One region of the Streptomyces sp. A2-16 genome, then DNA from elsewhere that is predicted to be linked to it. Evidence: riboswitches for the same ligand, from Rfam matches in the RefSeq annotation. Region 1 holds a riboswitch; each other region holds the start of a gene.
What was found. Region 1 has a riboswitch for cobalamin ahead of IOD14_RS32240 (cobalamin biosynthesis protein). Riboswitches for the same ligand answer to the same signal wherever they lie in the genome.
Positions count from the first base shown of each region.

Region 2: it holds a riboswitch for cobalamin, as region 1 does, so the genes downstream of both, IOD14_RS00635 (HoxN/HupN/NixA family nickel/cobalt transporter) here and IOD14_RS32240 (cobalamin biosynthesis protein) in region 1, are expected to answer to the same signal.
Region 3: it holds a riboswitch for cobalamin, as region 1 does, so the genes downstream of both, IOD14_RS35145 (prenyltransferase/squalene oxidase repeat-containing protein) here and IOD14_RS32240 (cobalamin biosynthesis protein) in region 1, are expected to answer to the same signal.

Region 1 is NZ_CP063808.1:7,162,404-7,172,807, forward strand. It holds gene IOD14_RS32215 (alpha/beta hydrolase) at 1-284, opposite strand, end outside; gene IOD14_RS32220 (class II aldolase/adducin family protein) at 688-1,410, opposite strand; gene IOD14_RS32225 (lysozyme) at 1,595-2,344, shown strand; gene IOD14_RS32230 (inorganic phosphate transporter) at 2,498-3,739, shown strand; gene IOD14_RS32235 (hypothetical protein) at 3,765-3,986, shown strand; cobalamin riboswitch at 4,117-4,260, shown strand; gene IOD14_RS32240 (cobalamin biosynthesis protein) at 4,358-5,299, shown strand; gene IOD14_RS32245 (cobyric acid synthase) at 5,296-6,807, shown strand; gene cobN (cobaltochelatase subunit CobN) at 6,804-10,404, shown strand, end outside.
Region 2 is NZ_CP063808.1:128,387-138,790, forward strand. It holds gene IOD14_RS00585 (permease) at 1-733, shown strand, start outside; gene IOD14_RS00590 (TIGR03943 family protein) at 730-1,548, shown strand; gene IOD14_RS00595 (hypothetical protein) at 2,009-2,797, opposite strand; gene IOD14_RS00600 (GNAT family N-acetyltransferase) at 2,993-4,282, shown strand; gene IOD14_RS00605 (hypothetical protein) at 4,371-5,021, shown strand; gene IOD14_RS00610 (hypothetical protein) at 5,090-5,683, shown strand; gene IOD14_RS00615 (ATP-binding protein) at 6,103-6,567, opposite strand; gene IOD14_RS00620 (helix-turn-helix transcriptional regulator) at 6,784-7,665, shown strand; gene IOD14_RS00625 (DUF397 domain-containing protein) at 7,669-7,854, shown strand; gene IOD14_RS00630 (metalloregulator ArsR/SmtB family transcription factor) at 7,863-8,210, opposite strand; cobalamin riboswitch at 8,307-8,496, shown strand; gene IOD14_RS00635 (HoxN/HupN/NixA family nickel/cobalt transporter) at 8,523-9,620, shown strand; gene IOD14_RS00640 (nucleoside hydrolase) at 9,647-10,404, opposite strand, start outside.
Region 3 is NZ_CP063808.1:7,824,911-7,835,314, forward strand. It holds gene IOD14_RS35105 (prenyltransferase) at 1-538, opposite strand, end outside; gene IOD14_RS35110 (class I SAM-dependent methyltransferase) at 535-1,269, opposite strand; gene IOD14_RS35115 (glycosyltransferase family 4 protein) at 1,263-2,663, opposite strand; gene IOD14_RS35120 (TetR family transcriptional regulator) at 2,918-3,526, shown strand; gene IOD14_RS35125 (tetratricopeptide repeat protein) at 3,523-4,386, opposite strand; gene IOD14_RS35130 (ferredoxin) at 4,531-4,764, opposite strand; gene IOD14_RS35135 (aldehyde dehydrogenase) at 4,771-6,228, opposite strand; gene IOD14_RS35140 (MBL fold metallo-hydrolase) at 6,406-7,431, shown strand; cobalamin riboswitch at 7,482-7,612, shown strand; gene IOD14_RS35145 (prenyltransferase/squalene oxidase repeat-containing protein) at 7,731-8,921, shown strand; gene IOD14_RS35150 (SCO2322 family protein) at 8,918-9,565, shown strand; gene IOD14_RS35155 (energy-coupling factor transporter transmembrane component T) at 9,555-10,404, shown strand, end outside.

The DNA of each region.
Region 1 (10,404 bases):
GTGTCGGCGGAGTGCGGTTCGGCGGTGAGGACGGCGCCGACGACGGCGTGGGAGGCGTGGCCGACGAGGCCGTAGGTGCCGGGGCGGAGGGTGGCGAGGTCGCGGGTGAGGGTGATGCGGCCGGCGGCGGTGGAGTGGACGGTGAGCCGGGGTTCGCCGGGCAGCGGGCGGCCCGGGGGCGGCTTCAGTCCGGCGTCGCTGGCGATCCTTCCGGCGACGATTCCGGCTGCGCCGGCCGCCAGGGCTGCGGTGACGGCAGCGGCCGTCGCGGTGACAGTGCGCACGATGTTCAGTGTCCTGGGGGAGGCGGGGGACTGCCAGTGGGCGGGGGCCTTCTGTGGGTTCTCCGCGGTCCTGCGATGCCTGCGGCGGCCTGTTTCGGTTCGGTGGGGGCTTGTGTAGCGCGTGCGGGTGCGTTGGGGGTCGGGGCCGGAGTGGGGGGTATCCGTCCTCGGTCCGGCGGTTGCTGCCGATCGAGCAGGGCTCGGTAACGGACGCCGGCCGCTGCGGGCGGACACCCCCCACCCCGTCCCCTTCGCGCCGTCGGCGGCTTGCGGCCCGTCGTGCCGCACGATCCGGCGAACGGCCCGTCGTGGCGCCGGGTCACTGCAACTCCCAGGGGCGCGGGGAACTGCGCGACCAGCCCCCACCTTCCGACAGCCGCCCGACCACCTGACCCGGCACCCCTCAGCCGCGCTGGCCATACCCCCGCAGCTGCGCCCCCGCCGCCGCGAGCTGTTCCTCGGTCAGGAGGTGGGGGGTCAGGTCGGGCAGGGATCGGGCGGTCAGCCAGAGGTGGCACATCCATTCGAGTTGGGCTGTGCGGTCGTAGGCCTGGGCGAGGGTGTTGCCGTAGGCGATCGTGCCGTGGTTCTGGAGGAGGCAGGCGGAGCGGTCGGCGAGGGCGTGGAGCATGTTCTCGGCCAACTCGTCGGTGCCGTAGGTGGCGTAGGGGGCGACCCGGACGGGGCCGCCGAGTGCGGCCGTCATGTAGTGGATCGCCGGGAGTTCGGGCACCAGCGTGGAGACGGCGGTGGCGTGCACGGCGTGGGTGTGGACGACGGCGAGGGCGTCGGTGCTGCGGTAGACCGCCAGGTGCATGGGGAGTTCGCTGGTGGGGAGCAGCGTGCCGAGGACCTGGCGGCCGTCCAGGTCGACGCCTGTCACGTCGTCCGGGGTGAGGCGGTCGTAGGGGACGCCGGACGGGGTGACCAGGACCGTGTCCCCGACGCGCACCGAGACATTGCCGGACGTGCCGACGACCAGTCGTTCGGTGACCGTGCGGCGGGCCGTGTCGACCAACTCGCCCCAGGCGTCAGCCTCTTCGGCGCGTACACCTCTCCCCCACGCCTCGAACGCGTCCTGTGCGCCGTCCCCGGCAGCCCGTACGTCCCGCGGTTCCTCAGCCATGCTGCGATCCTGCCAGCCGGAGCGCCCGGGCGGGACGCTTCAGGGGCGCGAGCGGGGGTTCCGCAAGGGCGCATTTGCGTATACGCGCCCCTCTCATGCGGTTTGGCCGGAGATCGCCCGCAATTCGATGATCTTCCAGTAATCTCTGGGCTTTGTTCTGCGCGACGCCATTCCGGGGGGACACATGGCCCGTGATCGCAAGCCTGCCCGTCACCGAACCCGCGCCCTGGCCGTGTCCGTGGCCGCGCTCACCGTGGGAGGTGTGGCGCTCGCCGGGGCGCCCGCCTCGGCGGCGAGTCTGCCCAAGGGGCACGACGTCTCTTCGCACCAGAAGAACGTCGACTGGCGGAAGGCCAGGGCCAAGGGCGCCAGCTTCGTCTACGTCAAGGCGACCGAGTCGACCGCCTACCGCAATCCGCACTTCGGGCAGCAGTACAACGGGGCGCGCGAGGCGGGCATCATCCGCGGGGCGTACCACTTCGCGCTGCCCGACAAGTCGTCGGGCAAGGCGCAGGCCGCGTACTTCGTGCGCAACGGCGGCGCCTGGTCCGCGGACGGCTGGACGCTGCCGCCCGCGCTCGACATCGAATACAACCCGTACGACAAGAAGCACAAGTGCTACAGCATGTCCAAGGCGAAGCTGGTCGACTGGATCAGGTCGTTCAGCGACGAGGTGCGGCGGCTGACCGGGCGGCGTCCGGTGATCTACACGACCGCCCACTGGTGGAACGCCTGCACGGGCGGCAGCGGCGCCTTCGCCGCCGATCACGCGCTGTGGGTGGCCCGCTACAACTCCGCGGACGCGGGAGCGCTGCCCGCCGGATGGTCGTACTGGACGCTCTGGCAGTACGACAACAGCGGCAGCCTGCCGGGTGACCAGAATCTCTTCAACGGGTCGGCGAGGCAGCTGAAGAGGTTCGCCGGCGGGGCGTAGCCGTGTGACACACGGGACGCGCGGTGGCTGCGGGCTTCGGCACGGCAATAGCCGTAGATTACGGTCACCGTGCGGCCCGCCTCAGTTCACCTTCCGTTCATCCAGGTTACTTACGTTCAACAAGCCAATGACCTCGAACGATTGCCTGGGTAAATGGAAAACTTCTCGCTGATCCTCGCGATTGTGGTTGTTACCGCACTCGCGTTCGATTTCACGAACGGTTTTCACGACACCGCCAACGCGATGGCCACCACCATCTCGACCGGTGCACTCAAGCCCAAGGTCGCGGTGGCCATGTCCGCCGTGCTGAACCTTGTGGGCGCCTTCCTCTCCGTGGAGGTCGCCAACACGATCTCCAAGGGTCTCGTCGACGAGACCGGCATCCGTCCCGAGGTCATCTTCGCCGCCCTGGTCGGCGCGATCCTCTGGAACCTGCTGACCTGGCTGGTGGGACTGCCCTCCAGTTCCTCGCACGCCCTCATGGGCGGTCTGATCGGCGCCACCATCGCCTCGGCGGGCTTCGGGGCGGTCCACGGCGACGCGCTCGTCACCAAGGTCCTGATCCCGGCGGTCGCGGCACCGATCGTCGCGGGCGTCGCCGCCATGCTGGCCACTCGGCTCTCCTACTCGCTCGGCAAGAAGGCCGACGGCAAGGCCGCCGCGAAGGGCTACCGCACCGGTCAGATCGCCTCGGCCGGTCTGGTCTCGCTGGCCCACGGCACCAACGACGCGCAGAAGACGATGGGCATCATCACCCTCGCCCTGGTCGCCGGCGGCGCCGTCGCCCCCGACTCCGACCCGCCCACCTGGGTCATCCTCTCCGCGGGTCTCGCCATCGCGCTCGGCACCTACCTCGGCGGCTGGCGCATCATCCGCACCATGGGCAAGGGCCTGACCGACCTCCAGCCGCAGCAGGGCTTCGCCGCCCAGACCAGCGCGGCCACCGTCATCCTGGCCTCCTCCCACCTCGGCTTCTCCCTCTCCACCACGCACTCCGTCTCCGGTTCGGTGATGGGCGCGGGCCTCGGCCGCAAGGGCGGCGTGGTCCGCTGGTCCACGGCCACCCGGATGTTCGTCGCCTGGGGCCTCACCCTCCCGGCGGCGGCCCTGGTGGGCGCCCTGGCCGAGTCGGTCACCGATCTCGGCAACTGGGGCACGGCGGTCGTGGCGGTCTTCCTCGTCGCCTCCAGCGCGGCGATCTGGAAGATCTCGCGGCGTGAGGTCGTGGACGCCTCCAACGTCAACGAGACCGACGAGCCGGCCGGTGTGGTGACGCAGGCGATCGCCGCCGTGACCCCGCCGCCCGCGGGCAACGTGACCGAGGGCCTCACCGCCACGATCCCGGCCCCGCCCGCCACCACGGAACCGGCTGCCCCGCCGGCCGCCGCCGTCTGAGCCCCCGTACCAAGGAAGCCTCACCATGCAGATCGACTGGCAAGCCCTCGGCTCCGTCTTCGGCGTCAGCCTCGTCGTCACCGTGGGCCTCGTGGCCCTGTTCACCCTCGGCATCATGGGTCTGTCCCGCCAGGAGCGGGCCACGGCCCAGGGCGGCTCGGCCGCCCTCGCGGTCACCGGCGCCTACGCCTGCTTCGCGGCCTGCGCGGCGGCGGTGGCGTACGGGATCTATCTGATCGTGGCCTGACGACAGTCCGTCACCCGACGGCCGGGCGGCCGCGGAACGCACAGTTCCGCGGCCGCCCGGCCGTCCTTGTGCGACCCGCGGTGTGGGCTTCTGCACACTCCCCCGCCGCAGGTCAACAGCGAGTTGACGGCTCTCGAAGGGCCGTGGTGGACTGCCGGAGCCATATACGGCGGCAGGAGAGGAAGCCGGTGCGAATCCGGCGCGGTCCCGCCACTGTCACCGGGGTAGACACCCCCGGGAGCCAGGAACTCTCGCCGCCGGACTCGTCGAACCAGGGCGTGGACACCCTGAGTGAGGACATGACGCGATGCTCGCCTGCCGATCCACCTGCGCCACCGGGCACTTGAACGACCCCGCGATCGGCTGAGCCGGTGCGTGCCGATCGCGTCCACGCGTACGGCGCCGCCGCCGGTCTGATCGGTGACCTTCTCCTCGGTGACCCACGTCGTGGGCACCCGGTCGCCGCGTTCGGACGGGCCGCGGGCGCCCTGGAACGGGTGTCGTGGCGGGACCACCGTGGGTGGGGCGCGCTGCACACCGCGGTGTGCGTGGGCGGTGCGGTGGGGCTCGGGGCGGCGGCGGAGCATGTCGTACGTCCCTCCCGAACCGCCTCCGTAGCGCTGACCGCGGCCGCCACCTGGGCCGTCGTGGGCGGGACCTCGCTCGTGCGGGAGGCCCGGGTCATCGAACGGGCGCTGGAGGCCGGGGACATCGACGCGGCCCGGGAGCGGCTGCCCCATCTGTGCGGACGGGATCCGCACGCCCTCGACGCCGACGGGATCGCCCGCGCCGTCGTGGAGTCGGTCGCCGAGAACACCTCGGACGCCGTCGTCGGGGCCCTCGTGTGGGGTGCCGTCGCCGGGGTGCCGGGGCTGCTCGGGTTCCGGGCCGTCAACACGCTCGACGCCATGGTGGGGCACAAGTCGCCCCGCCACCGGCGTTTCGGGTGGGCCTCCGCCCGGCTCGACGACCTCGCCGGCTGGCCGGGGGCGCGGCTCACCGCCGTGCTCGCCGCTCTGGCCGGTGACAGTCCCCGGGGTGCCGTGCGGTCCTGGCGGGAGGATGCGCCCAAGCATCCCAGTCCCAACGCCGGTCCCGTGGAAGCCTCGTTCGCGGGAGCGCTCGGGGTGCGGCTCGGGGGGACCCTCTCGTACGCGGGGCGCGTCGAGCACCGGCCGGTGCTCAACCCGCGAGGGCGTGCCGTCGCCACGTACGACATCGAGCGCGCCGTACGGCTGTCACGGCGCGTCGGGCTGCTCGCGCTCGGCGTCGGTGTCGCCGCGCGGGCCTTTGTGAAGGGGCGTACGGCATGAGGGGCGGGGGTCTTCTCGTCGCCGGTACCACCTCCGACGCCGGCAAGAGCGTCGTCACCGCCGGGATCTGCCGGTGGCTGGTGCGGCAGGGGGTCAAGGTCGCGCCGTTCAAGGCGCAGAACATGTCCCTCAATTCGTTCGTGACCCACGAGGGTGCCGAGATCGGGCGGGCGCAGGCCATGCAGGCGCAGGCCTGCCGCATCGAGCCGACCGCGCTGATGAATCCCGTGCTGCTCAAGCCCGGTGGCGAGCAGAGCAGTCAGGTCGTGCTGCTCGGGAAGCCCGTCGGTGAGCTGAGTGCGCGCGGGTACCACGGGGGGCGGCAGCAGAAGCTGCTGGGGACCGTGCTCGACTGTCTCGCCGAACTGCGGGGCACGTATGACGCGGTGATCTGTGAAGGGGCCGGGAGCCCGGCCGAGATCAACCTGCGGCGGACCGACATCGTCAACATGGGCATCGCCCGCAACGCCCGCATTCCGGTGCTGGTCGTCGGGGACATCGACCGGGGCGGGGTGTTCGCCTCGTTCTTCGGGACCGTCGCGCTGCTCGGCCCCGAGGACCAGGCGCTCGTCGCGGGGTTCCTCGTCAACAAGTTCCGGGGGGATGTCTCGCTGCTCGAACCCGGGCTCGACATGCTCCACGGGCTCACCGGGCGGTCCACGTACGGCGTGCTGCCCTTCCGGCACGGGCTCGGGATCGACGAGGAGGACGGGCTGCGGGTCTCCCTGCGGGGCACCGTCCGGGAGTCCGCCGTCGCCCCGCCGGTCGGGGAGGACGTGCTGCGGGTGGCCGTGTGCGCCGTCCCGCTGATGTCCAACTTCACCGACGTGGACGCCCTGGCCGCCGAACCGGGTGTCGTGGTGCGGTTCGTGGACCGGCCGGAGGAGCTGGCCGACGCCGACCTCGTCGTCGTTCCCGGGACCCGGGGGACGGTCAGGGCCCTCGAGTGGCTGCGCGAGCGGGGGCTCGCGGACGCGCTGGTCAGAAGGGCCGCGGAGGGGCGGCCGGTCCTCGGCGTCTGCGGCGGGTTCCAGATCCTCGGCGAGCACATCGAGGACGAGGTCGAGAGCCGGCAGGGGCACGTCGAGGGGCTCGGCGTCCTCCCCGTCCGGGTGCGCTTCGCGCGGGAGAAGACCCTCACCCGACCCGTCGGCGAGGCCCTCGGGGAGCGGGTCGAGGGGTACGAGATCCATCACGGGGTCGCTCAGGTCGGCGGCGGGGAAGCCTTCCTGGACGGCTGCCGGGTCGGCCAGACCTGGGGGACGCACTGGCACGGCTCGCTGGAGTCGGACGGCTTCCGGCGGGCCTTCCTGCGGGAGGTGGCGGCCGCCGCGGGCCGCCGGTTCGTGCCGGCCCCCGACACCTCGTTCGCCGCGCTGCGCGAGGAGCAGCTCGACCGGCTCGGCGACCTGATCGAACAGCACGCGGACACGGACGCGCTGTGGCGGCTCATCGAGTCCGGCGCGCCGCAAGGACTGCCTTTCATTCCACCGGGAGCGCCCGCATGAGCACAGTGTTGTTGTTGTCGACCGCCGACACGGACCTGCTGGCGGCCCGGGCCGCTTCCGGTGCCGACTACCGGATCGGCAACCCGACGCGCGTCGACGTCACGGACGAGCTGCCCGCTCTCCTCGACGGCGCCGACATCGCCGTCGTACGACTGCTGGGCGGCAAGCGGGCCTGGGAGGACGGGCTGGCCGCGCTGAGGGCGTCGGGCATCCCGACCGTGCTGCTGGGCGGAGAGGCCGTGCCCGACGCCGAGTTGATGGCCGAGTCGTCCGTGCCGGCCGGTGTGGTGGCCGAGGCACTCAAGTACCTCGTCGAGGGCGGGCCCGCCAACCTGGAGGAACTCGCCCGGTTCCTGTCCGACACCGTGCTCCTGACCGGTGAGGGCTTCGTCGAGCCGCGGAAGATGCCGGAGTACGGCGTCCACGGCGACCGTGCCCGGGCGGAGGGCCGTCCGACCGTCGGTGTGCTCTTCTACCGGGCCCACGAACTGAGCGGCAACACCGCCTTCGTGGACACCCTGTGCGACGCGATCGAGGCGCGGGGCGCCAACGCCCTTCCCGTGTACTGCGGTTCGCTGCGCGGAGCCGACCCCGGGCTCTACGAGATCCTCGCCGGGGCCGACGCCCTGGTCGCCACCGTCCTCGCCGCCGGCGGCACGCACGCCTCGCAGGCCTCGGCCGGCGGCGACGAGGAGGCCTGGGACATCGGGGCGCTGGCCGACCTCGACGTGCCCGTGCTGCAGGGACTCTGCCTCACCTCGTCCAGAGCGGCCTGGGACGAGTCCGACGCGGCCCTGTCCCCCATGGACGCGGCCATGCAGGTCGCGATCCCGGAGTTCGACGGACGGCTGATCACCGTGCCGTTCTCCTTCAAGGAGCAGGGGCCCGACGACGTTCCGGTGTACGTGGCCGACCCCGAGCGGGCCGCGCGGGTCGCCGGGATCGCCGTACGGCACGCGAGGTTGCGGCACAAGCCGAACGCCGAGAAGAAGCTGGCGCTCGTGTTCACCGCGTACCCGACGAAGCACTCGCGGGTCGGCAACGCGGTGGGCCTCGACACCCCCGCCTCGGCGGTGCGGGTGCTGGACGCGCTCTCCGAGGCGGGCTACTCCCTCACCAAATACCCCTCCGGCGGCGACGAGTTGATCCACCGGCTCATCGAGGCCGGCGGGCACGACGTCGAGTGGCTCACCGAGGACCAGCTGGCGTCGGCTCCCGCGCGGGTGCCGCTCGCCGACTACCGGGCGTGGTTCGACAAGCTGGACCCGTCGTTGCGGGACGCGATGCTGGAGGCGTGGGGTGAGCCGCCCGGCTCGCTGTACGTCGACGGGGACGACATCGTGCTCGCCTCCCTCCAGTTCGGGAACGTCGTGGTGATGATCCAGCCGCCGCGCGGTTTCGGGGAGAACCCGATCGCGATCTACCACGACCCGGACATGCCCCCCTCGCATCACTACATGGCCGCGTACCGGTGGCTGGACAACTCCTTCGGCGCCGACGCGATCGTCCACATGGGCAAGCACGGCACGATGGAGTGGCTGCCGGGCAAGGGGCTGGGTCTCAGCGGGAGTTGCGCGCCGGACGCGGTGCTCGGTGAGCTGCCGCTGATCTACCCCTTCATCGTCAACGACCCCGGTGAGGGCACCCAGGCCAAGCGGCGCGGGCACGCCACCGTCGTCGACCACCTGGTGCCGCCGATGGCCCGGGCCGACACGTACGGCGACCTGGCCAAGCTGGAGCAGCTGCTCGACGAGTACGCGCTCGTCTCCGACCTCGACCCGACCAAGGCCCCGGCCGTCCGGGCGCAGATCTGGACGCTGGTCAAGGCCGCCGAGCTCCACCACGACCTGCATGTCGACGAGCAGCCGGACGACGAGACGTTCGACGAGTTCGTCATGCACATCGACGGCTACCTGTGCGAGATCAAGGACGTGCAGATCCGCGACGGGCTGCACATCCTCGGTGGCGGCCCGGTGGACGAGGCCCGGGTCAACCTGGTGCTCGCCGTGCTGCGCGCCTCGCAGGTGTGGGGCGGGCAGGCCAACGCCCTGCCGGGGCTGAGGGCCGCGCTGGCGGCTCATTTCGGGCTCGTCGAGAAGGAGTTGCTCGCCGAGCCGGGCGCCCCGCTGAAGGTGCCGGTCGAGTTGTCGGATCTCGTGGCGGGGCCCTCCCGTACGGCCGCCGACGCGATCGACCTGCTGGAGCAGCTGTGCCGGCGGATCGCGGAGGGGATGGAGGAGCGCGGCTGGGCGGTCGCCGAGAGCCGCTCGCTCGTCCGTGAGGTGCTCGGTGTCGAACTCCCGGACGCCGTCGCCGTGCTGGAGTTCGCGTGCGCCGAGGTGGTGCCGCGGCTGGCGAGGACCACCGACGAGATCGATCACATCCTCAAGGCCCTGGACGGCGGTTACATCCCGGCGGGGCCCTCGGGATCCCCGACCCGCGGGCTGGTCAACGTCCTGCCGACCGGCCGGAACTTCTACTCCGTCGACCCCAAGGCCATTCCGTCCAGGCTGAGTTGGGAGGTCGGGCAGTCGCTCGCCGACTCGCTCGTGCAGCGGTACCTCCAGGACACGGGTGAGTACCCGAAGTCCGTGGGGCTGACGGTCTGGGGCACGTCCGCCATGCGTACCCAGGGCGACGACATCGCCGAGATCCTGGCGCTGCTGGGCTGCCGGCCGGTGTGGGACGACGCCTCGCGGCGGGTCACCGGCTTCGAGGTGATCGGCCTGGAGGAGCTCGGGCGGCCCCGCATCGACGTCACCGTCCGCATCTCCGGCTTCTTCCGGGACGCGTTCCCGCACGTGGTCGGGCTGATCGACGACGCCGTCCGCAAGGTGGCGGAGCTGGACGAGCCCGCCGACTCCAACTACGTGCGCGCCCACGCCGACGAGGACACCGCCGAGCACGGTGACCGGCGGCGCGCCACGGCCCGGATCTTCGGGTCCAAGCCGGGAGCGTACGGTGCCGGGCTGCTGCCCCTGATCGACGCCCGCAACTGGCGCTCGGACGCCGACCTCGCCGAGGTGTACGCGGTGTGGGGCGGCTACGCCTACGGGCGCGGGCTCGACGGGCGGGCCGCGCGCGGGGACATGGAGACGGCGTTCCGGCGGATCAACGTGGCCGCGAAGAACGTCGACACCCGCGAGCACGACCTGGTCGACGCGGACGACTACTTCCAGTACCACGGCGGCATGGTCGCCATGGTGCGGCACCTCACGGGTGCCAACCCCGAGGCGTACGTGGGTGATTCGGCCACGCCCGACCAGGTCAAGACGCGGACGCTGGGCGAGGAGACCCACCGGGTCTTCCGGGCCCGGGTGGTCAACCCGCGCTGGATGGCGGCCATGCGCCGGCACGGCTACAAGGGCGCCTTCGAAATGGCGGCGACCGTCGACTACCTCTTCGGCTACGACGCCACGGCGGGCGTGGTCGACGACTGGATGTACGAGAAGCTCAGCGCGGAGTACGTCTTCGACGCGGAGAACCGGGACTTCATGAAGAAGTCCAACCCCTGGGCGCTGCGGGGCATCACGGAGCGGCTGCTGGAGGCCGCCGACCGTGGGCTGTGGGCCGAGCCGGACGCGGACACGCTGGAGC
Region 2 (10,404 bases), 7.0 Mb from region 1:
CCTCCCGCGCAACCAGGCCCTCGCGGTCCCGGTGGCGGGCGCGGCCGGGGTGGTCCTGCCGGGGTGCGAGTGCGCGTCCGTGCCGGTGGCCGGGAGCCTGATGCGGCGGGGGGTGGCTCCGGCGGCGGCACTGGCGTTCCTGCTGTCCGCGCCCGCGATCAACCCCGTGGTGCTCGTCGCGACCTCCGTCGCGTTTCCCGGACAGCCCGCGATGGTGCTCGGCAGGCTGGTCGCCTCGCTCGCCGCGGCCGTGGTGATGGGGTGGCTGTGGGCGCGGTTCGGGCGCGAGGAGTGGCTGCGACTGCCGAAACGATCAAGCGGTACGCCCGCCCGCGGACTGCGGGCCTTCGGCGCCGGGCTCCAGCACGACTTCCTGCACGCGGGCGGCTTCCTGGTGCTCGGCGCCGCGGCCGCGGCGACCTTCGGCATCGTCGTACCGCGCTCGGTCCTGGACCTCTTCACCGGTTCGGCCTGGCTCTCGGTGCTGCTGCTGGCCGTCCTGGCGGTCGTGCTGTGCGTGTGCAGCGAGGCGGACGCGTTCGTGGCGGCCTCCCTGAGCGGTTTCTCGCCCACGGCACGGCTGGCGTTCATGGTCGTGGGCCCGATGGTCGACCTCAAGCTGATCGCCCTCCAGACCGGCACCTTCGGCCGGGCCTTCGCCGTCCGCTTCTCCTCCGTGACGTGGGCGGTGGCCGTGCTGAGCAGCGTGCTCGTGGGGTGGTGGCTGCTGTGAGGCGCTACGGCTCCTGTCTCCTCCTCGCCCTCGTCGGCGCGGCGGTCCTGCGGATATCACTCTTCAGCGAGCTGTATCTCCGGTACGTGCAGGCGGGGTTGCGGCCGTATCTGGTGGCGTCCGGTGGGGTGTTGGTGCTGCTGGGGGCCGCGACGGCGGTCGTACGGCGGGGTGAGCGGGACGTCGTGGGGGATGCGGACGGGCACGGTGACGCCGGGGCCGAGGGGCACGGTGACGTCAGGTCCGGAAGCCACGGCCACGGCCACGGCGACGACCAGGGCGACGACCCCGATCACGGCCACGCGCATGCCGGCGCCGGACCCCGGATCGCCTGGCTGCTCACCCTGCCCGCCCTCGCGCTGCTCCTCTTCCCGCCGCCCGCCCTCGGCTCCTACAGCGCCGAGCGCGAAGCGGCGCAGAGGGCGGCCCAAGGCGTCGGGACCTTTCCCGCCCTGCCCGCCGGGGACCCGGTCGAGCTCACGCTCGGGGAGTTCGCTTCACGGGCGATCTACGACAGCGGGCGCTCCCTGAAGGGCCGTACGGTCCGGATGACCGGGTTCGTGACCCACGGCGACGAGGGGACCTGGTACCTCACCCGGCTCTCCGTCACCTGCTGCGCCGCCGACGCCACGACCAGCAAGGTCGAGGTGCGTGGTGCCCCGGACGGGGCCCCGCCGGTCGACACCTGGGTCACCGTCACCGGCACCTGGCACCCCAAGGGCGCACTCGGCACCGACGGCGCGTGGCCACCGGTGGTGGACGCGAGCGCGGTGCGGCGGGTGACCGAGCCGGCGGATCCGTACGAGAAGCGCTGAACGGGGTGCCGGGGACGCGCTGAACGGGGTTCCGGGGCGGCCGCCGCCGTTCGGTCGGCGGCGGCCGCCTTGGGAGGACGCGCGGCACGTCGCGCGCGGTCCTCCCGGAAGGTCCCCGGCCCGCTCGGGACGGCGGGAGTCGCCCCGGTCGGCGTCGCGGAACGGGGACGTGGAACGGGGATGTGGGACACGGCACCGTGAGCACGGCGCCGTGCTGCTCGGGCGGGGCCCGGTCGGTGGGGAGGGGAACGGACAAGGGCGCGCAGGAGGCTTCAGCACGCGATGCTGTGCGGCCGCTCCCTGACCGTCATCGACGACCGTAATGAATGGGTGCGTGGTCTGTGAAGGGCGCGTGCGGGTTCCGGAGGGCCGAACCCCCGTGCCTGGCGGGCCGCGCGGCGAGGCAGCCCGACGCCCCGCCGCCCACGACCAGCCCGGGTCACCCTGGCCCTCCGACGGCTCATACCTGCACCCGGCCCTGCCTCCGCACTTCCGTCAGCCGCTCGGCTCCCAGCTGTACGACCGTCTGCGTGGCCTCCGCCTGGACGTCGCCGAAGCCGCCGTTCGTCACGCTGATCGCGTCCTCCCCCACCCGGAGCGCGGCGACGTCCAGCGTGAGTGTCGTCGGCTCGCCGTCCGGTGACTGCCCGGTCAGCAGCACCCGCAGCCCCTGGCGGGCGTCCCCCGCCTCCGGCAACGGCAGGTCGCTGACCTGCACACCCAGGACGGCCCCCGTGGTCGTGGTGGCCGCGAACTGGGCGCACTTGCGCGGCAGGCCCCTGAGCCAGGTCAAGGTCTTGTCGATCTCGGCCGGCGGACGCGCGAGCACCTGGTACCGCATCTGCGCCTGGTTCCACTCGTCGTCCATCCCGGCGACCGCGCGGGGCTCGGCGTCGGCCCCGAACAGCTCGTCCGCGTACAGCGAGTCGAGCAGTGGCTGACACGCCCGCCGGTCGGCCTTCGCCTTCAGCACCCCGTCGTGCCAGGTGGCCGTGCCCTGGGTCGGCATCCACGGCTCACCCAGATCCGCGTCGGTGACGAGCGCGGCCTGCGCCATGGCCGCGGTGAGGGTCGTGGCGGCGGCGGACGAGGACGCCTTCGGGGACGGCGGAGGGGCGCTGGTGGGCCGGGTGATCGGCCGCTTGGGTGCGGTGGGCGGTGTGGAGAGCGCGGAACAGCCGGTGGCGGCGAGGAGCCCGCCGAGGACGAGGGCGGAGGCGACGGCGCGGGCGGCGCGGGGCGGGGTCATGCTTCAAGTGATCACCGGGTTCCTGGAGGTCACCAGCGGTCCGGGCCGTATGGGTTACGGGGTGCGCGGCCCGTGGACGGGCCGGGCTGCCGCGGGCCGGCCGTAATTCACTTGCCGTGGCCACCCGGTCGGCGCTGCACTGTGGCCGGGCACCACGCTTCGTGGTGCCCGTGTTGCGAGGAGGAAGCGGCGGCGATGGAGATACGTTCCGCGACCGATGAGGACTTCGACGTCTTCGTCGACACCGTCCATGCCGCGTTCGGGCTCTTTCCGGGGACCCCGACCGACGGCGGCGGCCTGTGGTGGTCGGCCCTCGAGAAGGACCGCTGCCTGCTCGCCCGCGCGGCGGACGGACGGCCCGTGGGTACCGCCGCCGCGTACCCCTTCGAACTCACCCTGCCCGGTGAGTCCCTCGTCCCGGTCCCCGGGGTGACCGCCGTCGGCGTCCTTCCCTCGCACCGGCGCCGGGGCGTGCTCACGGCGATGATGCGGCATCAGCTGGCCGAGACGCGGGACCGCGGGGAGTTCCTCTCCGTGCTGCTGGCTTCCCAGGCCACGATCTACGGCAGGTTCGGCTACGGACCGGCGACGTACACGACGAAGCTGACGGTGCAGCGCCACGAGGCCGACTTCGCCGCGCCCCGGGCACGCGCGGCGGCCGACACCGAGTCGCCCGGCCCGGCCGCGAGCTCGGAGGACGGATCGCACGACGGATCCCGCGACGGATCGCACGACGGATCCCGCGACGGCTCGGTCGAGGTGCTGCGGCGGGCCGAGTGCGGCGAGATCCTGGAGGAGGTCTACGACCGGTACCGCCGCACCCGTCCCGGCGCGCTGTCCCGGCCGCACCGCTGGTGGGCCCTGCGCGCGGGGCAGCCCCCGATCTCGCCGGCGCCGCGCTACATCGCGGTCCACCGCGACGCGGACGGCGTCCCGGACGGCTACGCCAGCTACTCGGTCGACTCCGGCACCCTGACGGTCGACGAGACCATCGCCTGCGACGACACCGTCTTCACGGCCCTGGCCCGGTTCGTCCTGGAGCACGACCTGGTCACCAAGGTCGTGTTCAAGCAGGTCCCGCCCGATCACCCCCTGCGCTGGCAGCTGGCGGACTTCCGCGGCGGCAAGGTGAGCGACGAGTCGGACTGGCTCTGGGTGCGGCTGCTGGACGTGCCGCGTGCGCTGACCGCGCGCGCCTGGTTCACGGACGGGGAACTCGTCCTCGACGTGACGGACCCGTTCCTCGGCGAGCACGGCCGCCACCTGCTGACCGTCCGCGACGGCAAGGCCGACTGCGTCCCCACCGACCGGGAGCCCGACCTGTCCCTGGACGTGCGCGACCTGGGCTCGGTCTACCTCGGCGGCACCGCCCCGAGCACACTCGTGCGCGCCGGCCACATCCGGGCCCACCACCCGTCCGCGGCCCCCCTCGCCGACGCCCTCTTCCGCACCGACCGCCCGCCGCACTGCCTGCACTGGTTCTGACCGCCCCGGGTCGGCCGCAGCCACGAGGTGGGGCAACTTTTGTCTCCCGATGGTCCACGCCGACGTACCGGGCCGATACGGTCCCGGTGTGTCGGAGTCGTTGTGGGAGACCGCACTCGGGGACTGGTACGGGCCGGCCACTCCCCTGATGCAGAGGACTCGGGCGTACGGTCCGAACAGGCGCGGTGAGATCGTGCTGCGCCGTTGGCTGCGTGTGCTGGCGGCGCGTTCCGTCGCCGCGGGCTTCGCCGTCATGGGGGTGCTCGTCGCGTTCCACGCGGTCGGCGTTCCTCCGCGGCGCCCGCAGGACTCGGGGTTCGGCTCGGCCGTCTGCTTCGTCATGGCTGCCGTGCTCTGGCACTTCTCCCTGCTCCGTCTGGTGCTGCGGCCCGGCGAGATCGTTCGTTACGGCGTGTTCCGTCACGTGGTCGTGCCATGCGCGGCCGTGGAACGGATCCGTCGATCCTCGACAGGGCGGGGAAACACCCTGAAGCTGAAGACGTACGGCGGCCAGACGGTGGCCCTGTACTGGTTCGACGGATCTCTGTGGGACGCCCTCTTCGACTTCTCGAAGGTGTGCGAGGACGCCCTGCGCGCCCACGTCCGCGACGGCGCCCGCGGGCATCCGGAGGATCGGCGCGCGTTCCGCTGGAGTCCCAACCGTTCGTCCGCCGCCGCAGCGCTGTGGGCCGCCGCCGTGGTGGCTTCCGCGTTCGGCATCGCGATGCTGCGGGGCTGACGAAGACCGTGCGCCGTCCGGCGCTGCCGGTGGACTCGTCGGCGTAGGGGAGGATGCAGGAGAGTGCCATGGATCGAGAGCGCGGCGGGGTGGGGATGGGGCCCGAGGAATCCGAGCCCGTGGTCGGCATTGCCAAGCCGACGGGCCAGAAAGCACGTGAAGCCTGGGGTGCAGAGGCGTACTCGATCCTCGTAGGCGTAGCGCAGACGTACCACGCGGTGATCACTTACAAGGAGCTGGCGGAAGAGATCCAGAGTCGGACGGGAATCCGGACCAGGACCCTCCTGCACAACTGGATCGGTCCGGTCCTGGGCTGGGTGGTGCGTGAAGCCGATCGCCGCGGCGATCCACCGCTGACAGCGCTGGTGGTCCACACGGGCGACGGCAAAGTGGGCAGCGGATACAAGGAAGTTCTGGCGGTCGCCGGAGAGCCCCCGGTGGACGACGAACTGGAGCGTGAGCACCACGCTGCCGACGCCCGCCTTGCTTGCTACCGTCACTTCGGGGCAACCATGCCGCCCGATGGCGGTGTGGCGGCTTTGGCTCCCAGACTGCAAGCCACTGTCGAACGCCGCCGCGAGCGCACCGACAAGCCCGCCCAGATCTGTGAGCGCTGCTTCGTCCAACTGCCTTCGACGGGCCTATGTGATTCGTGCGGATAGCCGACGGCGCGCTCGATGCGGTTCCGGCACAGCTGGGAGAGCAGCGCTGCAGGAGTTTGATCCGGGCGCGGCCCAGAGGCGTTGAGTCCGGGCTAGCGCTTCTTGCGGATCCTGCGCTTCTTCTCTTTGGCTTCCTTCTCCTTGCGTTGCGCCACACCGTAGGCAGACCACGGTCCCTGATGGACTGGACACCGGGAGGTGCCGCCTACCACCTTCCGCTGACATCGACCGCCTGTCTTGGTCGGAGCACCACACTTGGCCACGCTGCTTCCCCCTCCGGTCGCGACACGCACTACGTGGAGCTCCAGGAACCGTGGCTCGGCTTTCGCCGACAGGGAAGGCGCGTGCCGGGTCGCCGGTTGCGCGCGGGCGCACGTCGACGCCATCAGCGGGGTAAGCCGCGCTCATGTGGCGCCAGTTCAAGCGCTGACCTGGGCGAATGGCGGTAACTCGTCGCGCTTCTCCGGGATGTCCAGTTCCGCCCATACCGTCTTGCCGACCGTGAGCTTCTCCACCGCCCAACGACCGGCCAGGACGCGGACGATGAGCAGGCCCCGGCCGAACTGGTCGTCGGGGTGGGGTGGTCGGGTACCGGGGAGGCGTTCGCCTCTCGGGTCGGTCACCGCGACGCGGAGGGCGGTGGCGGTGAGGGACGTCTCGACGCGGAAGAGGCGGTCTCGTAGACAGCCGTGGAGCAACGCGTTCGTGCACAACTCGCTTGCCAGCAAAGCCGCGTCGCCGGCGAGGGCGGGATGGCCCCAGTCGACGGCGAGTCCGGCGACGTGTCTGCGGGCGAGGGTGACGCTGCGCGGGTACGGGGTGTAACTGACCTCGTCGTGGCGGTCGTAGGACTTGGGAGGGCGGGGAGGGCAGGAGTCGGTCACGGAGTCCTCCTGGGTGTGGGGAGTCGCGGTGGCTTCGCCGTGCGGACAGCACGGTGCTCTTCCGTCAAATGGTTGCCTTTAGTGGCCGATCGAGTACTGACGGTAGTGGCGCGCTCGCTGTATGCGCAAGCAGTCTCGGGGAAATATGTCTCCTGTGTGGCTTGTGTTGTCGCTCCGGTGAACCGCACACTGGCCGCGACCAGGAGGTGACCCGAGGTGTCCACAGGCCAGTTCACGCGCGGAACGCGCGTATCCACCGTCCTCGCGCGCAAGTTGGGCGGTGAACTGCTGAGGCTCCGGGACCGGGCCGGCCTGACCCAGCCGCAGGCTGCGGAGGCGCTGTCGGCGACGGCCGCCAAGGTGGCCAAGATGGAGCGCGGGTGGGTCCCGTTCCGCGATCCCGACATCAAGACCCTGTGCGAGCTGTACGGCGTGACCGACCCGAAGCCCCTGGAGCGGCTGTTGAGCCTCGCCAGGACCGACCGGGAGCGCCGCAAGGCCAAGGGGTGGTGGAACCAGTACCCCGAGTTGCGTTCTCTGGTGGAGTACGTGGCCCTGGAGGACATCGCGACCGGCGTCCGGACCTGGCAGGGGGCCTTCGTCCCGGGCCTGTTGCAGACGCCGGACTACGCCAGGGCGCTGGCGATCGGCAACGCCGACTGGGACGAGCCGGGGGAGATCGAGCGGTTCGTGGAGGCGAAGGTCGCCCGGCAGGGGCGGTTGACGGACAGCAGTCCGCTCGACCTGTGGGCCGTTGTCGGAGAGGGGGCGCTACGCCAACTGGTCGGCGGGCGTGAGGTCATGCGGAGCCAGCTGGCGCACCTGGTCGAGGCCTCTCGGCTGCCCAACGTCAAACTTCAGGTGGTTCCGTTCCTCGCGGGCTCCCACCCCGGCATGACCAGTGCCTTCAGCGTCGTCTCCTTCGCCGAACCCGGCGCGATGGACGTGGTCTACATGGACACGACCTCGTCTACGCTGTGGCTGGAGAGCGAGGCGGACGCCGCCCGTCACAACAACAAGTTCGAGCGGATCGCAAGGAACGGACTCGCCCTTCAGGATTCCGTCGAGCTGATCGAACGCATCCGCAAGGAGCTGTGAACCGTGCCGCACTTCGAGTTCGCCAAGTCCAGCCACAGCAGCGGCAACGGCGAGTGCGTCGAAGTCGCCCGCAATCGTCCCGGCACCGTCGCCGTCCGCGACTCCAAGGCCCCCCACGGCCCGATACTCCACGTCGTCCCCGACACCTGGACCACCTTCATACGGTCCCTGGACCGCACGCGCTCCTGACCGGATCCTCAGGGCACCTGCCCCAACAGCCCCCGTACCTCCTCGTCCACCACCCGGTACCGCACCACGCGGCCCTCCTTCTCGCCCGCCACGACCCCGGCGGCCCGCAGCAGCCGTAGCGCCTGCGACACGGCCGGGTCGTTCATGCCGGTCGCGATCGCGAGGTCGGAGACGGCCAGTGGGCCGGTCCGGTGCAGGGCGAGGAGGAGGGACAGGCGGTTCGGGTCGGCGAGGAGGGCGAAGCGGTCGGACCAGGTGCGGACGTGTCCCGGGTCGCCGATCGCGGCGATCGCGTCGCACACCCGGTGCCCGTCGATGGTGCGGCGGTCGGCTCGGTCGGCCGGGACGAGGTGCATGGGCTCATCCTCGCAGGCACGCGCGAGACGCGGCCGCCCTGTGTGATCTTCCATACCTGCGCAGGTGTGCAGCTATGCAGGAGACCCGGCCCCCGCCTACGGTGGGCGGGCCGTGGTGCTCGGGAAGCCGGTGACGACCCCTCAAGGGTCCAGTCCGGTGCGGCCCTCGCCACTGTGATCGGGAAGTGTCCGTGCCCTTGAAGCCACTGGTCGCACGACTGGGAAGGCAGGCGCGCACACGCACGACCCGTAAGCCAGGAGACCGGCCACGGCACGTCAGGAACTGATCCACGAGGTGCTGGAGCTGACCGTATGACCGAACCTGCCCTGGCCGACACCGCCGCCGACTCCTCCTTCCGCTGGCGGCGCGAGGACACCGTGAAGACGGTCGGTCTGATGGCCGCGATAGCCGCCCTGCACGTCCTCGCGTTCGGCATCCTCTTCCTTCTCGTCGTCCCGGGGCACTACGAGGTCGGAGACAAGGCCTTCGGCATCGGTCTCGGCATCACCGCCTACACCCTCGGCATGCGGCACGCCTTCGACGCCGACCACATCGCCGCGATCGACAACACCACCCGCAAGCTGATGGCCGACGGCAAGCGGCCGGTGTCGGTGGGGTTCTGGTTCGCGCTCGGCCACTCCAGCGTCGTCGTGCTGCTGGCCGCGCTCATCGCGGGCGGCACCCAGCTCGCCGGCAAGGTCATGAACGAGGGCTCCAGCACCCACCAGGTCCTGGGTTTCCTCGGTACGACGATCTCCGGCACGTTCCTCTACCTCATCGCCGCCCTCAACCTGGTCGCCCTGCTGGGCATCCTGAAGGTCTTCCGGGCCATGCGGGCGGGGTCGTACGACGAGAAGGAGCTGGAGCAGCACCTGGATTCCCGGGGCTTCATGAACCGGATCCTCGGGCGGCTCACCAGGTCCATCACCCGGCCGGGGCAGATGTACCCGCTGGGCTTCCTGTTCGGGCTCGGCTTCGACACGGCCACCGAGGTCACGCTCATGGTGATGGCCGGGTCGGGCGCGGCGGCCGGACTCCCCTGGTACGCGATCCTCTGCCTCCCCCTCCTCTTCGCCGCCGGCATGAGCCTGTTCGACACCCTCGACGGCACCTTCATGAACTTCGCCTACCAGTGGGCCTTCTCCAACCCGGTGCGCAAGGTCTTCTACAACCTCGCCATCACCGGGCTGTCCATCGCGGTCGCCTTCTTCATCGGCACGATCGAGCTCGTCGGAGTGCTGCACGACAAGTTCGACCTCACCGACGCCCTCACCACCTGGATCGCCGACATCGACCTCGACAACGTCGGCTACGTCATCGTCGGCCTGTTCGTGGTGGTGTGGGCGGCGGCGATCGCCTACTGGCGGCTCGCGAAGGTGGAGCAGCGGTGGGGCGTCAGCGGCTCCTGAGGGCCGTGACGTCGGGGAGCGGGTGACTAGACCCCCTCCACCGCCGTCAGCCACAGCTTCACGTACCGCTCCACGTCCACGTCCAGGCCCACGTCCACGAGGGTCACTTCGCGTCCGCCCTCGTGGATCTCGGACTCACCGGGACGGCGGCGGCGGTCGACGACGGTCTGGCCGCGGGTCGGGCCGGGGGTCAACGAGACCTCCACCGGGAGGAGTTCGGTGGTCAGGCCACCCGGGTCGACGACCGCGCACACCGCGCCCGCGTCGCCGAGACCGCCGGTGGGGGTGGGGTCGCCGGAGGTGGCCGGGTCGCGGTGGGCGAGGAGTTCGCCGGCCATGCGGAGGCTGGGTTCCGAACTCGCCCTCAGGCGCTGGACGTCGGCGGCCGGGACGACGACCCGCTCGAAGACGTCCAGGCCGTACATCGTGATCGGCACCCCCGCGGTGAGCAGTACAGCGGCCGCCTCGGGGTCGTGCCAGACGTTGAACTCGGCGACCGGTGTGGCGTTCCCGGTCGCCACCGCGCCGCCCATGAACACGATCCGCTCGATGTTGCGCACCACCTCGGGGTGGGTGCGCAGCAACAGGGCGATGTTCGTCAGCGGCGCGGTGGGGACGAGGGTGACCGGCCTGGGCGAGGCGAGGATCTCCCGCCTGAGCAGGGTCACCGCGTCCACGTCCACCGCCACCCGGGTCGGCGCGGGCAGCCCCAGATCGCCCATGCCGTCGGCGCCGTGCACATGCTGTGCGGTGCGCACCGGCTCGAGCAGCGGCCGGGCGGCGC
Region 3 (10,404 bases), 660 kb from region 1:
CAAGGGCGCACCGCAGGGCGTGGTGGATCGAGGAGGACCCGGTGAGCAGTGCGTCGGGGACGGCGCGGCCGTCGTCCTCCCGCTTCCACCCGATCTGCCCGCCCGGCTGCTGGAGCCCCAGGACGAACTCCGTCGCCGCGTACACGGTCGGCCACATGCGGTCGAGGAACGTGTCGTCGCCGGTGGAGAGGTAGTGGTGCCACACCCCTACGGCTATGTAGGCGACGAAGTTGGTCTCGCGCCCCCGGTCGGTGACCTCCGCGAAGTCCCCGTCCTGGTATGCGGCGTACCAGGAACCGTCCTCGTTCTGGTGCCGTGCGAGCCATGCGTAGGCCCGCTCGGCGGCCTCGTGCTCGCCCGCCGCGTCCAGGGCCATCGCGGCCTCGGTGTGGTCCCACGGGTCGAGGTGGTGCCCGCGGAACCAGGGGATCGCCCCGTCCTCCCGCTGCACGGCCAGGATTCCGGCGACGGTCTCGACGGCCTGCTCGGCGGTCAGCACCCCTGGCAGGACGAGGTGTTCGGTGCGCGAAGTCGTCACCGCGCGTCCACGGCGGGCAGGTGCGGCTTGGTCGCGTAGGCCACGAAGCTCTTGCCGATCAGCGGGTTGAGGGCCTGCTCGGCGACCCTCGTCGCCAGCGGCTTCTTCATGATGTCCCAGACCAGCAGCTTGTGGTACGCCTGCACCGGCAGCGCCTTGTCGTTGTCGACACCGAACGCGCACTTCAGCCACCAGTACGGGGAGTGCAGGGCGTGCGCGTGGTGGGTGCCGTACGGCTTGAGGCCCGCCTCGCGTATCTTCGCGAGGAGTTCGTCCGCCTTGTAGATGCGGATGTGGCCGCCCTCGACCTCGTGGTAGGCGTCGGACAGGGCCCAGCAGACCTTCTCGGGGCCGTAGCGCGGGACGGTGATGGCGATCCGGCCGCCCGGCTTCAGCACCCGGACCATCTCGGCGAGCACGCCCTTGTCGTCCGGGATGTGCTCCATGACCTCGGAGATGATCACGACGTCGAAGGACTCGTCGGGGAAGGGAAGCGCCAGGGCGTCGCCCTCCATGGCGGTGGCGGTGGCGCCCTCGGGGGCCTCCCCGGCCTCCTTCATCGCCGCGAACCACTTGGCGACCTCGCGGATCTCGTCGGCGTTCTGGTCCAGGGCCACGACCTGCGCGCCGCGCCGGTAGCACTCGAAGGCGTGCCGGCCGGCCCCGCAGCCGAGGTCCAGGACGCGGTCGCCCGGCGCGAGCGGGAACCGGGAGAAGTCGACGGTCAGCACGTGGCCCTGCTTTCGGGGTAGACACCGGTGTCTGTGGTCGAGGGTGCAAGGGGGGCACCCCGGAGGGCCGCGGAGCGGCCGGGTGGCGTGGGGGCGGAGCCGGCGATCGCCTCGCGGTACCGGGACACCGTCCCCTCGGCGGCCCGCGCCCAGGTGAACTTCGCCAGTACCCGCTCACGTCCGGCCCGGCCGAGTCGCGCTCTCAGGTCCGGGTCGCCCAGGAGGCGGCTCAGGGCGGCCGCCAGTGCGCCCGGGTCCCCCGGCGGTACCGCGAGGCAGGTCTCGCCGTCGCGCCCCGCGACCTCGGGGATGGCGCCGCCCGTCGTGGCGACCAGCGGGGTGGCGGTCGCCATGGCCTCGGCGGCCGGCAGCGAGAAGCCTTCGTAGAGCGAGGGCACGCAGGCGACCTCCGCCGAGCGGACGAGGTCGACCAGTTCGGCGTCCGAGATGCCCTTGACGAAGTCGACGGCGCCTTCGAGGCCGTAGCGCTCCATGGCCTGGGCGACCGGGCCCTCGGCCGGCCGGGTGCCGACGACGACCAGGTGGGCCCCGGGATGTTCGGTGCGCACCTTCGCCAGCGCCTCGACGAGGAAGACCAGGCCCTTGAGGGGGACGTCGGCGCTGGAGGTGGTGACGATCCGGCCGGGGACGACGGGCACCGCGGGATCCGGCGAGAACTGGTCGGTGTCAGCGCCGATGTGGACGACGTGGATGCGGTCGCCGCGGACGCCGAGGTGGTCGACGATCTCCTGGCGGGAGGTGCCGGAGACGGTGAGGACCGAGGGCAGGCGGCGGGCCACGCGCTTCTGCATGCGGGTGAAGGCGTACCAGCGGCGCTTGGACAGCCGCTGCCACCGGTCCTCGGCCGCGTCCAGCTCCAACTGGCGGTCCACGGTGATGGGGTGGTGGATGGTGGTCACCAGCGGGGCGCCGACGTCGCCCAACAGGCCGTAGCCGAGGGTCTGGTTGTCGTGGACCACGTCGAACTCACCGGTGCGGGCCCGGAGATGGCGTCGGGCCCGCAGGGAGAAGGTGAGCGGCTCGGGGAAGCCGCCGGTCCACATCGTGGCGACTTCCAGGGCGTCGATCCAGTCCCGGTACTCGTCGCGTTTCGGGGTGCGGAAGGGGTCCGGGGAGCGGTACAGGTCCAGGCTGGGCAGCTCGGTCAGACGCAGGCCGTCGTAGCCCGGGTCGAGGACCGGATACGGCTGGGAGCCGATGACCTCGACGCGGTGGCCGAGGCGGGCCAGTTCACGGGACAGGTGCCGTACATAGACACCCTGGCCGCCGCAGAACGGGTTCCCTTTGTAGGTGAGGAGCGCGATACGGAGCGGTCGCTCGCCGTCGGCGGCCGGGTCCTCGAAGGGCCCTGCCTGACTGGCCTCAGCGGTCACTCTGGGCCCCCTTCTGCCTGCACTGTCCCGCGAGATTACGACGAGAAGGTAATCTAGAACAAGTTTCAGACTTGATCGTTCAGGAGGCTCTGAATCTACCGGCAGGTAGGGGTCCTGTGAGCGGTGGATCAGGTGATTCACGCCACGAACGCCGCGACCGCGCCACGGCCCGGCACCCTGCCATGCTGTGTGATCGCAAGCCCTCACGGACTGTCACGGAACCCAAGGTGGACAAGGTGGCCAAGTCGGCCGGAGTGGAAGCCAGTACCGCGCGAGCGGACACCCCACCGCTGACCGAGCGGCAGGAGGCGCGGCGCCGCCGCATCCTGCACGCGAGCGCGCAGCTGGCGAGCCGCGGCGGGTTCGACGCCGTGCAGATGCGGGAGGTCGCCGAGTCCTCCCAGGTGGCGCTCGGCACCCTCTACCGCTACTTCCCCTCCAAGATCCATCTCCTGGTCGCCACCATGCAGGACCAGCTGGAGCACATGCACGGCACGCTCCGCAAGAAGCCCCCGCAGGGCGAGAGCGCGGCCGAGCGGGTCGCGGAGACCCTGATGCGGGCCTTCCGCGCCCTGCAGCGCGAACCGCACCTGGCGGACGCCATGGTCCGGGCGCTGACCTTCGCGGACCGCAGCGTGAGCCCGGAGGTCGACCAGGTCTCCCACCAGACCACGCTGATCATCCTGGACGCCATGGGCCTGGAGGACCCGACGCCCGAGCAGCTCTCCGCGGTCCGCGTCATCGAGCACACCTGGCACTCCGCCCTGATCACCTGGCTCTCGGGCCGCGCCTCCATCGCCCAGGTGAAGATCGACATCGAGACGGTGTGCCGACTGATCGACCTGACGGAACCCCGGTCCTAGCCGACGGCCGCGAGCCCGCTCCAGCTCCGTCCGGTCTCCTTCTGCCCCGCCCACCGCTCCAGCAGCCGCCGGGCCTCCTCCTCGGGGGCGGCGAGGGAGACCTGCTGGGCGCCCGCCTCCACGGCGCGCTCCTGTTCGTGGGTGCCCTCGCTGCAGCAGGCGCACAGCATGCGCACACTGCTCGCGGGTTCGGCGCCGAAGCCGTGGTCGGTGAACAGCTCGACGAGCGCCTCCAGATCGGCCGCCTCGCCCGCGGCCACCGTGACCTCCAGGGTGGGCAGTTCGGAGGCCTCGAAGAGCAGGAGTTCCTCGAAGACCGGGTAGGTGGCGCCCTCGACGACCCGCTCGCCCTTCGGTTCGCCGTCGTGTACGACGATCTCGCCGTAGCGCCGGCCGCCCGTGACGGGCACGCTCACGACCCGGCCGCGGGTCGGGCACAGCCGCTCGATCCACACCACCTCGCGCTCACCGCCGGCCTCGATGCGCACGAGGGCGTGTCCGAGGCGGGCGTCGATCTGCCCCTGCCCTTCGGGGAGTTCGATGCCGAAGCCGCTCCACGCGTCGCGTGCCGTCGCCCAGTCGCGCTGGATGGTGGCCGCGATGCCGAGGTTCCAGTACGCCGGGTCGCCCTCGCCGCGCGGGGCCCGGGCCGCGGCCTCGACGCCGAGCTCGTAGGCCTTGGCCCAGTTCCGCAGGAACTTGTGGGCGAGCGCGGCGTCGTACCACCACACCGCGCTCGCGTTGAGGTCCGGGAAGTGCGCGAGCACCCGCTCGTACAGCTGGGCGGCGCGCAGCCACTCCTCGGCGTCCCAGGCCGCACGCGCCTGCTCGATCAGCTCTCTGGCCTCGGACTTCTCCACGCTCTCCCACCCCATCGGTCCCGGTCGACCGCAGGAGCGTACGCCCTCACGCGAGGGACCCCCGAGACGGGTTCCCCTCGCCGGCACGGTCCGGAGAACGCGCACCCGGCGACGAGAACCCTCATTCCGTGAGGTTCCGGACCCCTACTCCTCCGGCGGGAACACCGGCTCCCCGCTCCCCAGCAGCGTGATCATGATGGCCTCCACCGGGCAGTTCTCGGCCGCCGCCAGGATCTTCTCGTTGGCATCGGTCTCCGGGTCGGCGGGGTGGGACTGGCGGGCGGTGTCCAGGCGGAATCCGTCGGGGGCGGTGTGGACGCACTGGGCCGAGCCGATGCACAGCGAGCGGTCGACCTCGACGTGCCAGCGGTCTCCCATCTGCGCTCACGCCTCCCAGCCGGCCGGCAGATGGATCATCTTGTGCTCCAGGTACTCGCCGTAGCCCTCCGGGCCGAACTCCCTGCCCAGACCGGAGTTCTTGTAGCCGCCGAAGGGGCCGAGCATGTCGAGACTGAAGGTGTTGACGTTGTAGGTGCCGGTGCGGACCTGCTTCGCGACCTCGATTCCGCGCTCGACGTCGGCCGTCCACACACTGCCGGACAGGCCGTAGTCCGAGTCGTTGGCGATCTTCACCGCCTCGGACTCGTCGCCGTAGGGCAGCAGGCAGATCACCGGGCCGAAGATCTCCTCCCGCGCGATCCGCATGGAGTTGTCGACGTCCCCGAACAGCGTCGGCTCGACGTACCAGCCGCGGTCCAGACCGGCCGGACGTCCGCCGCCGGTGAGGATCTTCGCGCCCTCCTCCTGGCCGATCCTGATGTAGTCGAGGTTGCGGCGCTGCTGACGTTCGGCGACCAGCGGGCCGACCTGGGTGGCCGGGTCGAGCGGGTCGCCGACGACCAGGGCACTCGCCGCCGCGGCCAGCGCCTCGGCGAACTCGTCGTAGCGGGAGCGAGGGAGCAGGATGCGGGTCTGGGCCACACAGGCCTGCCCGTTGTTCATCCAGGCGGACGGGACGATCCCGGCGACGGCCTCCTCGACGTCCGCGTCCGGGAGGACCACGGCCGCCGACTTGCCGCCCAACTCCAGTGTCACGCGGGTGAGGTTGCGGGCGGCGACCTCCATCACGCGCTTGCCGGCGCCCACCGAGCCGGTGAACGAGACCTTGTCGATCCCCGGGTGCCCGACCAGGTACTCGCTGACCTCGCGGTCGGCCGGGAGGATGGACAGGACGCCCTCCGGCAGCCCGGCCTCCTTGGTGATCTCGGCCAGGATGTAGGCGTCCAGCGGCGACTCGGGCGACGGCTTGAGCACCACCGTGCAGCCGGTGAGCAGCGCGGGCGCGAGCTTGGCGGCGGCGACGAACTGCGGGACGTTCCACGGCACCACGGCCGCCACGACCCCGACCGGCTCGCGGCGCACGAGGATGCGGCCGAGGACTCCGTCGCGTGTCTCCTCGTAGGTGAAGTTCCGCGCGACAGTGATCGCCGAGTCCCAGACCATCATCGCGCCGAGGGCCTGCGCGAGGACGCTCCAGGAGTACGGGGAGCCGTTCTCGGAGGAGATCACGCGGGCGATCTCCTCGTGCCGTATCGCGATGGCGTCCTTGATCCTGGTGACGACCTCGATGCGCTCGTCGAGGGACATCCGCGGCCAGGGGCCCTCGTCGAAGGCGGTGCGGGCGGCGGCGACGGCCGCGTCCACGTCCGCCCGGGAGGCGTGCGGCACCCGTCCGATGACCTCCTGGGTGTGCGGGGAGATCACCTCGATGACGTCCTTGCCCAGGGGGTCGGCCAACTCCCCGCCGATGAACAGCTGTCCGTGTTCCACGAGCTCGGTCATGGCGAACGCCTCCCTGGGGCGGCTTGCTGACGATCCATCAGATACGGAACTGATACCAGTTCCACTCGGAGGAGTCCACGGGCCGCACATCACGGCTATTGGTGACCTCGGGCTACCGTCGAAACTCGTTCTAGTTATAGTGGGCCGCAGTGGGCGGACGCGGTGATTGGGGAGCTCATGGCGCAGGTGCACGACCATGGCGGCGGCGTCCGGTCCGTCCAGGTGCCCATCCCCGACAACCCCCTCGGCCACACGCTCGTGTACGTCGTCGAGACCGACCGGGGACCGGTGCTGGTCGACACGGGCTGGGACGACCCGGCCTCCCGGGACACCCTCGCCGAGGGGCTGACCGCGTGCGGGACCGGCATCGGCGAGATCCACGGGGTCGTCATCACCCACCACCACCCCGACCACCACGGCCTCTCCGGGCAGGTGCGCGAGGCTTCCGGCGCCTGGATCGCGATGCACGCGGCGGACTCCGCGATCGTGCGGCGCACCCGCGAGACCCGGGCCGAGCGCTGGTTCACCTACATGACGGCCAAGCTGGAGGCCGCCGGCGCCCCCGAGGAGCACATAGCCCCCCTGCGCACCGCCCGCCGCCGCGAACTCCCGGGCTTCTCCCCCGCGTTGCCCGACCGCGAGATCGTCCCCGGTGAGCTCCTCGACCTCCCCGGCCGCAGACTCCGCGCGATCTGGACCCCCGGGCACACCCCGGGCCATGTCTGCCTGCACCTGGAGGAGGAGCACCCTGCCGGGCTCCCGGGCCACGGGCGGCTGTTCTCCGGGGACCACCTGCTGCCCGAGATCACCCCGCACATCGGCCTGTACGAGGACCCCGACGACACCACCGTCACCGACCCCCTCGGCGACTACCTCGACTCCCTGGAGCGCGTCGGGCGGCTCGCCCCCGCCGAGGTCCTCCCCGCCCACCAGCACGTCTTCACCGACGCGAGCGCCCGGGTGGGGGAACTGCTCGCCCATCACGAGGAACGCCTCACCGACCTGCGCTCCCTCCTCGCCGAGCCCCTCACCCCCTGGCAGCTCGCCGAGCGCATGGAGTGGAACCGGCCCTGGGACCAGATCCCCTACGGATCGCGGAACATCGCGGTCTCGGAGGCCGAGGCGCATCTGCGGCGACTGGTGAAGCTGGGGCGGGCGGAGGCGGTGACGGGGAGCGACCCGGTGACGTACGTGGCCGTCTGACGACCCCCGCCTCCCGGGGTTGCCCGGGCGGCCCTCAGCCGCTTCCCTACGGGCGAGTACAGTGGCCAGGTCGTCATCACACCCGTACAGGGGGAAGCCGGTGCAATTCCGGCGCTGACCCGCAACCGTGATCCGCCCTCGCCGGGCGGTGAGCCGGACCGCCCCGTACGGCTCGTGACCGGCTCGCGTGCATCGGCAACCGGCCGGTGCGCGGCACCGTCGAGGTATACGGAGCCGAGCCGCCCGGGGGTTCACCCGTGCTGCCCGGCTCCCCGCAGGGAGAAGGGCATCCGCCGATCATGAACGTCCGCCGCAGCGCCGCGGTCCTGGCCGCCACCGTCGTGATCGGCACGGCCACGCCCGCCGTCGCCGCCTCACCGTCCCCGTCGCCCTCCCTGCCCTCGGGGCTGTACGGCAGCGGCGACCCCACCTACGACGGGGTCTGGCGGCAGTCGTTCGCGCTCATCGCCCTGCACCGGGTGCACGTGGAGCCCGCGGCCGCGGCCGTCGACTGGCTGGCCGGGCAGCAGTGCGAGAGCGGCGCGTTCCCGGCGTTCCGCGCCGACCCGGCCAAGGCCTGCGACGCCAAGCTGATGGTCGACACCAACAGCACGGCCGCGGCCGCCCAGGCCCTGTCCGCGGTCGGCGGGCACGGCACCGCGGTCACGAAGGCGGTGAACTGGCTGAAGTCCGTCCAGAACAAGGACGGCGGCTGGGGCTTCGCCCCCGGCGGGGCCAGCGACGCCAACTCGACGTCCGTGGTCATCGGCGCGCTCGCCACCCAGGACGTCCCCGTCTCGAAGATCCGCGCCGGCGCCGAGTCGCCCTACGACGCCCTGCTGAAGCTGTCCCTGCCGTGCGCCGACGGGGGCGCCTTCGCCTATCAGCCGGACAAGAAGGGCAAGCTCAGCGCCAACGCGGACGCAACGGCGGCGGCCGTCGTCGCCGCGCGCGGAACGGGCCCGCTGACGGCGAAGGCCGGCACCACGAGGGAGAGCACCTGCACCGACGCACCGGACCTCACCCCGGAGAAGGCCGCGGCCAACGGAGCCTCCTTCCTCGCGGGCGCGGTCGCGAAGGACGGCTACCTGAAGTCCGTGCTCCCCGGTGCCGAGAACCAGCCCGACTACGGCAACACGGCGGACGCGGTCGTCGCGCTCGCCGTGCAGGACGGTCCCGGGGCCGCGCGCAAGCCCCTGGCGTGGCTGGAGCGGAACTCGGCGAAGTGGGCCCGGCAGAACGGCCCGGCGGCCTACGCCCAGCTGATCCTCGCCGCCGAGGCGGCCGGCGCCGACCCGGGCGACTTCGGCGGCACGGACCTGGTGAAGCGGCTGGCCGCCACGGGGCCGGCGCCGGCCACCACGTCCCGGGACGACGACTCCGGCACCGACTCCGGCACCTCCGTCTGGTGGATGGTCGGCGCGGGTCTCGCCGCCGGGGCGGGCATCGGCTTCCTCCTGAGCAGCCGCAACAAGAAGAAGCAGCCGTGACCCGCCGAGCGGTCGTCCTCTCCCTCCTGACGGGCCTGTTCCTCGCCACGACGAGCCCGGCGCAGGCCACCGGGTACCGCTACTGGTCCTTCTGGGAGCACACCGGCACGACCTGGACCTACGCCACCCAGGGCCCCTCGACCTCGGTCCCCTCCGACGGAGACGTCCAGGGTTTCCGCTTCGCGGTGAGCGAGGACTCGGCGGACGCGACGAAGCCCCGCGGGCCGGCGTCGTTCACGGGGATCTGCGCGGACACGCCCGCGCGGGACGGCCGCAAGCGAGTGGCCCTGGTCCTCGACTTCGGCACGGCCGCGGACGCCCCGTCCGGCGAGACACCCCCGGCGCGCCGCACGGAGTGCGCGTCCGTCCCCCGGGACGCGACCACGGCGGAGGCCCTGGCATCCGTCGCCGAACCCCTCCGGTACAACACGAACGCCCTGCTGTGCGCGATCTCGGGCTACCCGGCGGCGGGGTGCGGCGAGCCGGTGGCGGAGAAGGGGACCGGCGCGGGGAAGGAGGCGGGTCCGCAGAAGAGCGGATCGGACTCCGGGCCGTCCGTGGGCCTGTTCGCCGGGGCGGGGGCGGTCGTGATCCTGGGCGCGGCGGCGGTGTGGCAGACGAGGCGGCGCAGGAATGCCCCGTAGGTCCGTGCCGCCCGCGTCACCGCACCCCGGGGCCTGGTGGCTGTGGTCCCTCTGTCTCGGGGTCGCGGCCACCCGCACCACCAACCCCCTCCTCCTCGGCCTCCTCATCGCCGTCTCCGCCTACGTGGTGGCCACCTGCCGCCGCCCCTCCCCCTGGTCCCGCTCCTACACCGCCTTCGTGAAGCTGGCCCTGGCCGTCCTCCTCATCCGTCTCGTCTTCGCCGTCGCCCTCGGCTCCCCGATCCCCGGCACCCATGTGCTCGTCACGCTCCCCGAACTCCCCCTCCCCGACTGGGCCCAGGGCATCCGGCTGGGCGGCAGGGTCACCGCGGAGTCCCTCGTCTTCGCCCTCTACGACGGCCTGAAGCTCGCCACCCTCCTCATCTGCGTGGGCGCGGCGAACGCCCTAGCCAACCCGCACCGGCTCCTGAAGTCCCTCCCCGGGGCCCTCTACGAACTCGGTGTCGCGGTGGTCGTGGCCCTCACCTTCGCCCCCCATCTCATCGCCGACGTGCAACGCCTGCGCGCCGCCCGTCGCCTGCGCGGCCGCCCGGACAGCGGGATGCGCGGCCTGCTGCAGGTCGGACTCCCGGTCCTGGAGGGCGCGTTGGAGCGCTCGGTCGCCCTCGCCGCGGCGATGGACGCCCGCGGTTACGGCCGTACGGCCGAGGTCCCGCCCGCCGTCCGCCGTACGACCACCGCGCTCACCCTCGGCGGACTGCTCGGCGTGTGCGCGGGGACGTACGGACTCCTCACCGCCGAGGGCGGCACCTACGGCGTCCCCGTCCTCCTCGCCGGTCTCGCCGCCGCCCTCGCGGGCCTGCGGCTGGGCGGCCGCC